DNA from 2 places in the Agrobacterium larrymoorei genome. Region 1 is predicted to be linked to the other one. Evidence: predicted binding sites of a transcription regulator. Region 1 holds the regulator's gene; the other holds the start of a gene.
The links. The regulator PhoB, encoded in region 1, activates phosphate uptake and scavenging genes when phosphate is short. The targets are predictions, from matches to a motif close to TGTCATNNANCTGTCAT.
Positions count from the first base shown of each region.

Region 1 (4,482 bases):
GCCACAACGCCCGGCCAATTTCGCCGCCGCCCGCCCGGCAGCAAACCGCCCGGTTCCAGTGCGCACCTCCGGTGCCGTCGCCTTCAAGGAAGACATGGACATCGACGCGGTCGAGACGCTCGAATATGCGCGCCCTTCCTCCAACGTCGTCATCCCGATCTCCCGCCGCCTGACGCTGACGGAACTGACCGAACGCACCTGCAAGTGGCCGGTCGGCGACCCGCTGAAGGACGACTTCCACTTCTGCGGCTGCGAAGCTTCCGAGTCTTCGCCCTACTGCAAGTTCCACGCCAAGATGGCGTATCAGCCCGTCAGCGAACGCCGCAAGGCCTGATGGATTTGGCGACATTTTGAGTTTTGGAGAGCGGGCTTCGGTCCGCTTTTTGTTGTGTGGGTGGTGGATTTTGTTTTCGTGGTGAGAGGATATCTGGGTGGTAAAAGGTCTGGGTTCTATTATCAGACCCGGCGTCCTATTTTTGCTATGGACGCGATAAAATGAAACCCCTCACTTGCAATTTCTAACACTTAGCTGGCGCTAAGGTGTTGAAATTGCTTTCTCTCCCACCCCTTCGGCGGGCTCAGGATGCTGGGGGAGAGATAACCTGCCGCACCCTTGCGGCGTTTTCTTTTTGATGGCGTTGAAACGGTGCCGCCTTTTCCTCTCCCCTTGTGGGAGAGGATAGAAAACCTCGATCTTCGCAAGGCGAAATCTTAGGTTTTCTTGGTGAGGGGTTCTCCCTCGCAAACAAAATGTCAAAAATCCCGGCCAGCTTCATGCCAAGCTTCGCCGTTCACGCGGCAGCATCTGCCCGTGGCTTGATCTTCTCATTCTCTCCATCGCCTTGTTCGGGCCATGGCATTTCGGACGGGGCGCAGAAAGCTGCCTCGTTGGGTAGTTTAGTATGTGGCACCTCTCAGCGCCCCGTTCGGCTCTTTCGGCAGAGCCGCAATCCTCTTGCCACGGCTGGCATAACCCGGATGGCAAGGGTTAAAAACCTTGCCGGAGAACCGGTCGGACTTGATCAAGGCCCAACCCTTCCCATCCGGGTGCGATGATGGTTGCCCGCCATCGCCCTGCCAGTTCAGCCACACCTGCCTTCGAGGATGCGGGCGCCGAACATCTCGTACAGCCCGCAGTCCCGATCCGTTCTCCGCAAGGCTCCCACTCGCCAGCACGTTTCGAGTGCTGGCCAGATGGTTGCCTTACGATCCGTCCGTTCACCTTTTCGGGGTGAACGCGGCAGATGCAGCGTCTTCCTGTGTACCGCCTGACTTTCGCTTCTATCTTCATGATCGCGTTCGACCATGAGACGATGAGCTGTCGGTACGCCCGGCGGCGAAATCCTGACGGATGGATCGAAACCCGACAGCCGTTGTTCGCACCGCCGCTTGTCGATCCGGCCAGGTCGGGCATCGGGAGAACTGCGCCAGCCGGTCCGAAACCGACGCCATGTCCTCCTCCCGTTGCCGCCGGGGGGATTGCTGCTCGACCCTGGGAATGGAGAGGCCGCGTAACCTCCTCACCCCCAGCACCGACCCCGCCTCGCCGCAACGCCTTGCGGTGTATCCGCGGCGGGATGAGGGGGAGTGTACGGGTGGTTTTGGGGGTGGGGAAAAATGTTGGGGGGATTTTTTTTTTGAAAAATTCTTTATGCTGGGATTTGTCCCATTACGGGGCGGGTCACTATTGGGCGTGCTGATGCGGCCGTAATTCGGCAACAAGGCTAAGGCACCCACTGCCGTCATCCTCGGGCTTGGCCAGCTGCTGTCCGGTTTAAACTGGGCGGCTAGTTTGGAACGAGAACAGCTGCCCCACCCGTCACCCCGCACTTGATGCGGGGTCCAGCAGACGCGCGTCTGCGCGTCGAAAAAGTCTTTCAGACCAAAGACTTGGTCTGGCTGGATCCCGGATCAAGTCCGGGATGACGGAAGTGGGGCTGCACTTTCGCCACCCCGCAGCAAACGCGGTCAAAGCGTGTCCCAACCGGATTTCAAGGATGGAACTGCAATGCATTCAAAGCCTTGCCGCGCATCCGCACATCCGCACATCCGCACATTTAAACCGGACAGCGGTGGGCTTGACCCGAGGATGACGCGGGTGGGGTGTGCGTTGGTGGGCAGAGGTTACCCCTCACCAAGAAAACCTAGGACTTCGCTTTGCGAAGTCGAGGTTTTCTATCCTCTCCCACAGGGGGAGAGGAAAAGACCGCACCGTTTCTACCCCATCTTCGCGTTTACGATCCAGTAAAAGCGGCGCCGCGGGTTACCTCTCCCCCTGAGCTTGTCGAAGGGGTGGGAGAGGAAGAAAAATCATGATCTTAGCTTTAGCTAAGTCATAGATTTTTCAGGTGAGGGGTTGTGCTTCGACCGCGAACTCGCAAAAGGCAAGTGGTCACGTCCGAGGATGGCGATGGCGGTTGGAATGAGTGCCAAAGACCGCAATCACGCTTCCATCGAATATCCAGCGCCGCGCACCGTGCGGATGACGTCCTGCATGCTGGAGAAGTTGAGGGCTTTGCGGAGGCGGCCGACGTGGACGTCTACGGTGCGTTCGTCGACGTAGATATCGTGGCCCCAGACGCCGTCCAGCAGTTGCGAGCGGGAGAAAACGCGGCCCGGCGAGGTCATGAGGAATTCCAAGAGGCGGAATTCGGTTGGGCCGAGGCGGACTTCGCGGCTTTTGCGGTGGACGCGGTGGGTTTCGCGGTCCAGTTCGATATCGCCGCATTTGAGCACTGAAGACAGCACTTCCGGCTTGGCGCGGCGCAGCATGGCTTTGACGCGAGCCATGAGTTCCGGTGTGGAGAAGGGCTTGACCACATAATCATCCGCGCCGGTGGCCAGTCCGCGAACGCGTTCGCTTTCTTCGCCGCGGGCGGTCAGCATGATGATCGGCAGGCGCTCGGTTTCGGGGCGCATGCGCAGACGGCGGCAAAGCTCGATGCCGGAGACGCCGGGCAGCATCCAGTCGAGGATCAGCAAATCCGGCGTGCGTTCCTGAAGGCGAATTTCCGCCTCATCGCCGCGCGGGATCGTATCGACGTCATAACCTTCGGATTCCAGATTGTAGCGAAGAAGAACGCTAAGGGCCTCTTCATCTTCGACAACTGCAATTTTAGGCACCATTGGCTTCAAACTCCGCCAGTCTTCTCTGGAGCGTCAGTCCCCCCGGACCCATGATGACGCTCCAGCGTGTTGATCCAAGCATCGAGCCTTTCGAAGACCTTCCCGATCTTTCCAAGCCGATGCTGCAAAACTTATTCCGTGACAGCGCCGAGCGTGTTGGAGCTATCGTCCTTCGGGCGCTCGCCTTCCGGCTGGCTGCCGGTCGTCATGTAGTAGATCGTTTCGGCGATGTTGGTGGCGTGATCGCCGACGCGCTCGATGTTCTTGGCGCAGAACAGAAGATGCGTGCAGGTGGTGATGTTGCGCGGATCTTCCATCATGTAGGTCAGGAGCTCGCGGAAGAGCGAGGTGTACATGGCGTCGATTTCCTCATCGCGCTCGCGGATGGCCTGAGCCTTTTCCGCAGAACGGGTGGAGTAGACATCCAGCACTTCTTTCAGCTGCACGAGCGCGAGTTCGGAGAGATGCTCTAGGCCACGGGCGAGCTTGCGCGGAACGCCGGTTCCGGCAACCGCGATCACGCGCTTGGCAGTGTTCTTGCCGAGATCGCCGACGCGCTCCAGATCGGCTGCGATACGCAGCGAACCGATGATTTCGCGAAGGTCGGCAGCCATGGGCTGGCGCTTTGCGATGGTGACGATGGCCTTATCGCCGATTTCACGCTCGGCATGATCGAGGATCGTGTCGTCGGAGATGACTTTCTGGGCAAGAGCCGCATCGGAATTGACCAGCGCACGCACGGCATCGGCGCACATCTGTTCGGCCAGACCGCCCATTTCAGCGATACGGCGGGTGAGGAACTTCAGCTCTTCATCATAGGCTGACATGATATGGGAATTTGTCATGTTCGAATTCTCCGGTTTCGAAACGCCTTGCCGCAAGCCCACCTTCTGGGCTCGAGCGGCTGGCGCGGTGTGATGACGTCACTCGTGGCTGATCAGCCGAAGCGACCCATGATGTAATCCTGGGTGCGCTGGTCATCCGGGTTGGTGAACATCTTGTCCGTATCGTTCTCTTCCACCAGGTGGCCGAGGTGGAACATGGCCGTGCGCTGCGAAACGCGGGCGGCCTGCTGCATGGAGTGCGTGACGATGACGATGGTATAGTTGGCGCGAAGCTCGTGAATGAGCTCTTCCACCTTGGCCGTCGCAATCGGGTCGAGTGCCGAGCAGGGCTCGTCCATGAGGATGACTTCCGGCGAAACGGCAACGGCGCGTGCGATGCACAGACGCTGCTGCTGACCGCCGGAGAGACCCGTGCCGGATTCGTGCAGGCGATCCTTGGCTTCGTTCCAGAGACCAGCCTTCTGCAGGCTCTGCTCCACGATCTGGTCCATATCCGCCTTGTTGCGGGCGA
Region 1 covers NZ_CP039691.1:2,834,183-2,838,664, forward strand. Annotated here, with positions in the region: gene CFBP5473_RS13710 (GcrA family cell cycle regulator) at 1-334, shown strand, start outside; gene phoB (phosphate regulon transcriptional regulator PhoB) at 2,443-3,126, opposite strand; gene phoU (phosphate signaling complex protein PhoU) at 3,258-3,971, opposite strand; gene pstB (phosphate ABC transporter ATP-binding protein PstB) at 4,064-4,482, opposite strand, start outside.

Region 2 (4,482 bases), 1.0 Mb from region 1:
CTGGAATTGAAATAGATCCACGCGCCATCCGGCGAATAATCCGGCCCGTCATTCCGGCCTTCGCCATGCGTGAGCAGCGTCTCGGTGCCGGTCTCGACATCCATGGCGTAGATATCGAAAACCTGATCGCGGATACCGCAATAGGCAAAGCTTTTGCCATCCGGCGCCCAGCCATGCCAATAGGATGGCAGGTTTTTCGTCATCAATCGTGGAGCGCCGCCGGACGACGGCAGAAGATAAATCGCGCTTTTGCCGAACTCAACCTTATCCGAAATCGCATAGAGCGAACCATCCGGCGAAATACCGTGATCATTGTTGCACTCGGTCGCAAAGCCGGTATCGACTTTCTCGGCTTTCGTGTCTCCATCCAGCGACAGCCGATAAAGCAGGCCACCGCTGTTCAACAACAGATATCGCCCATCCGGCGACCAATTGGGCGCTTCGAACAGTGCACTCGTTTGCCAAACGACCCGGTTCTGGCGCGTGCGGATGTCATAGATCTCGATGGAACTGCGCATTCTTCCTCCCTGCACACGCCAGTCGAATACCCGCGATCACCTGTCGCGGAAGCGATTGGTGATCGGGTAGCGCCGGTCGCGACCGAAATTCTTCTTGGTGATCTTCACGCCCGGCGCGGACTGGCGGCGCTTGTATTCCGCAAGATAAAGCAGATGCTCGATACGGTGGACCGTCGCGACATCGTGGCCGCGGGCAACGATCTCATCCACCGACATTTCCTGCTCCACGAGGCATTCCAGAATATCGTCCAGCACCGGATAAGGCGGTAGCGAATCCTGGTCGGTCTGGTTCGGACGCAGTTCTGCCGAAGGTGCCTTGGAGAGGATGTTTTCGGGAATGACCTCACCGGAAGGTCCCAAAGTATCCGGCGGCACATGCGCGTTGCGCCATCTGGAAATGGCGTAGACCTGCATCTTGTAGAGGTCTTTGATCGGATTGAAGCCGCCATTCATGTCGCCATAAAGCGTGGCGTAACCTACCGACATCTCGGACTTGTTGCCGGTCGTAACCACCATGGAGCCGAACTTGTTGGAAACGGCCATGAGGATCGTGCCGCGCGCGCGGCTCTGAAGATTTTCCTCGGTGATGCCTTCTTCCGTCCCCTCGAACAGATCGGCCAGCGCTGACATGAAACCGTCCACGGGTTCGGCAATCGGCACGATATCGTAGCGGCAACCCAGCGCCTTGGCGCAATCTGCCGCGTCTTTCAGCGATTCCTCCGAAGTATAGCGATACGGCAGCATGATGCAGCGCACACGCTCCTCGCCCAGCGCATCCACCGCAATCGCAGCGCAGATGGCCGAATCGATACCGCCGGAAAGACCGAGCACAACGCTCTTGAAGCCGTTTTTGTTGACGTAATCGCGGAAACCCAGAACGCAGGCGCGATAATCGGCCTCTTCCCCTTCCGGTATGTGCGAAACCGGGCCTTGCGCGCAGTGCCATCCGCGCTCTGTGCGTTTCCAGTCGGTCACGGCCAGCGTCGGTTCGAACTGGCTCATCTGGAAAGCCAATGTCTTGTCCGCATTGAAGCCGAAGCTTGCGCCATCGAAGACGAGCTCATCCTGCCCGCCAAGCTGGTTTGCGAAAATCAGTGGCAGTCCGCTTTCGATCACCTGACGCAGAGCTACCTGATGGCGAACATCGACCTTGCCGCGATAGTAGGGCGAACCATTCGGCACCAGCAGCATTTCGGCACCGGCTTCGGCAAGCGTCTCGCACACGCCGAGATCGTTCCAGATTTCTTCGCAGATCGGAATACCGATGCGAACACCCCTGAAATTATAGGGGCCTGAGATGGAGCCTTCGCTGAAAACACGCTTCTCATCGAACTCGCCGTAATTTGGCAGATCCACCTTATCGCGCAGCGCGATGATCTTGCCGCCATCCAGCAAAGCCACCGAGTTGTGACGCCCCACCTCTCCCTGTCGCGGGAACCCGATGATTACGCCCGGCCCGCCATCCACCGTGTCGGCGGCCAGATCCTCGACCGCTTTCAGGCAGGATTTGAGGAAAGCGGGTTTCAGAACCAGATCTTCCGGCGGGTAGCCGGAGATGAAAAGTTCGGTCAGAAGAAGCAGATCGGCACCCTGAGATGCCGCGTCCGCTCTCGCCTCTCGCGCCTTGGCAAGGTTGCCTGCAACATCGCCAACGGTTGGGTTGAATTGCCCAATGGCAATCCGCAAGATCTGGGGAATGGTGTCTGCTGTGCTCATGCCTTCCTCATTATAGCGCCGCGCCACGCTGCGCAACGCGCAGGACAAAAACTGTTCTGAAACAACGTCTAGTCAAGAAAATTTCGAACAAGCCAATGGCGATTATGCCGCTCACGCGATGGTTATCGTGAAGGCTTGTGAATTTTGCCTAGTTCATGTCGCGTTCACCGCGCTTATGTGACAGTTAGATGACACATTCATGACAGGCGATTCACCGCCCGTTCCCAGACTGCCGGAGTAATACAGTGACGAATTCGGTGCCCAAAACAACGGTTGCCGAAAGGATGAAGCTCGTCCTTTCAAAACCGTGGACATGGTCCCCCAACCAGCTTGCGAATGATCTTTATCCCTTCGTCAACCTCACTCTGGCCGCCATACTGCTCATCGTCTGCATGGAATGGATTGCGCGCGGCACGCTGCATGATGTCGGCGCTTTCCTGACCTCGCCCACCCGTCCGGGCCTGACGACCATCGCCGCCCTCGTGCTGGGGCTGATGGCGCTCGATGCGCTCTTCGGGCGTTATTATCAGTCGCTTCTGCTTGCCGTTCCGCTGTTGATAATGCCTGCATTCATCTCCAGCCAGAAGCAGCTTTATCTGTCGGATCCGCTTTATCCGTCCGATCTGCTGTTCGGCCGCCAGATCATCCAGCTGCTTCCGGCCATGTTGAAGGCGCAGCCCTTCACGGCCCTGCTGCTTTCGCTGGTTCTCGTTGCGGCAACTGTTGGCGCTGTTTGGCTGTGGCGTTTCTGCCGCCAGCATGCGCCGATCATGTCCACGGGCTCGCGCGTGTGGCGGGTGGCGCTGGCGGTTCCGCTGCTGGCGGGTCTCGGTTCGCTGATGGAATATTCGCATTATTCCTGGGTCAGGGACCGGCTGAACATCATTCCGATGATGTGGGATCAGAAGGAAAATTATCGCCACAACGGCTTCATCATGGCCTTTGCCTTCAACATTCCGATGGCAAACGTAAGCGCGCCGGAAGGTTACGGCGAGAACGCCATCACGGACATCTCATCCGATGGATCGGCCTATGCCGTGAACCACAGCAAACTGCCGGATGTGATCATGATCATGAGCGAGTCGCTGTGGGATCCAACGCGCCTCAAGACTGTCTCCCTGTCGCGTGATCCGATGCCTACGATCCGCAGCAAGCAGTCCGGCCACGTTTTTTCGCCGGAGTTCGGCGGCATGACGGCCAATGTGGAATTCGAAGCGCTAACCGGTTTCAGCAATGCTTTCCTGCCCTATGGCAGCATCCCCTATCAGCAATATATCCGCAGACCGGTACCTTCCTTGGCCACATTCTTTCGTGGCGAAGGTTACTCCGCCATTGCCATGCATCCGTTTCAGGAGTGGTTCTGGAATCGCAAGGAAGTCTATAAGCATTTCGGCTTCGAGGAATTCCGCTCGGAAGAAAACATGCCGCCCATGGAAAAGCGCGGCACCTTCGCCTCGGATGCGTCGCTGACCAACGAAATCATCCAGACGGTGGATGCAGCGGAAAAGCCGCAGTTCCTCTTTGCCGTCACCCTGCAGGGACACGGACCCTATGAGCCGAACCGCTACACAGAAAACAGCATCTCAGTCCGCGGCGACCTTTCCGATCATGCCCGCGATGCGCTGGCAACTTACGCGCAAGGCGTGACCGAGGCGGATGAGAGTTTCGCCCGCCTGATCGACTGGGCAAAGAACCGCGAGCGGGAAACCGTGATCGTTCTCTTTGGCGATCACCTGCCGCCGCTTGGGGCAACCTATGTCGAAAGCGGCTATATGCCGGGCATGGTCGCAACGCGCCGCGCGCCGCTGACGACGATGAAGCAGGAGCATGAAACGCCGCTCGTCGTCTGGTCGTCCAGAACGGGGTTGCAGAACCGAATCGGCACCATCAGCCCTGCGCTTCTGCCCTACCATGTGCTGAAAACCGCAGGCTTCGATGACCCCTTCTATACGGGCGTGCTCGGCAACGTGCAGAAATCCTTCTCCGTCATAGACCGCCATATGCTGATGGAACGCGATGGCTCCGCCGTGCCGGACTGGTCCATCTCTCCTGCGGCTTTGCCGACAACGCTTTCGGAGTATCGCCAACTGCAATTCGACATGATGTTCGGTAGCCAGTTCGGCAAGGAACGCTTCTTCCCCGGCTTCAGCTGGCTGCATGAGGGCGAACCATCCAGTTGAAGAAATGCGATACCGCCGAATTCATTTGAACTTGGCGGTATCGTGCGCTTATCTCCGCTTATGCGACG
Region 2 covers NZ_CP039691.1:1,800,726-1,805,207, forward strand. Annotated here, with positions in the region: gene CFBP5473_RS08570 (TolB family protein) at 1-518, opposite strand, end outside; gene CFBP5473_RS08575 (NAD+ synthase) at 555-2,234, opposite strand; gene CFBP5473_RS08580 (LTA synthase family protein) at 2,519-4,414, shown strand.
Region 2: CFBP5473_RS08580 (LTA synthase family protein) is a predicted target of PhoB. The motif match lies at 2,412-2,428, and genes of this name have one in related genera.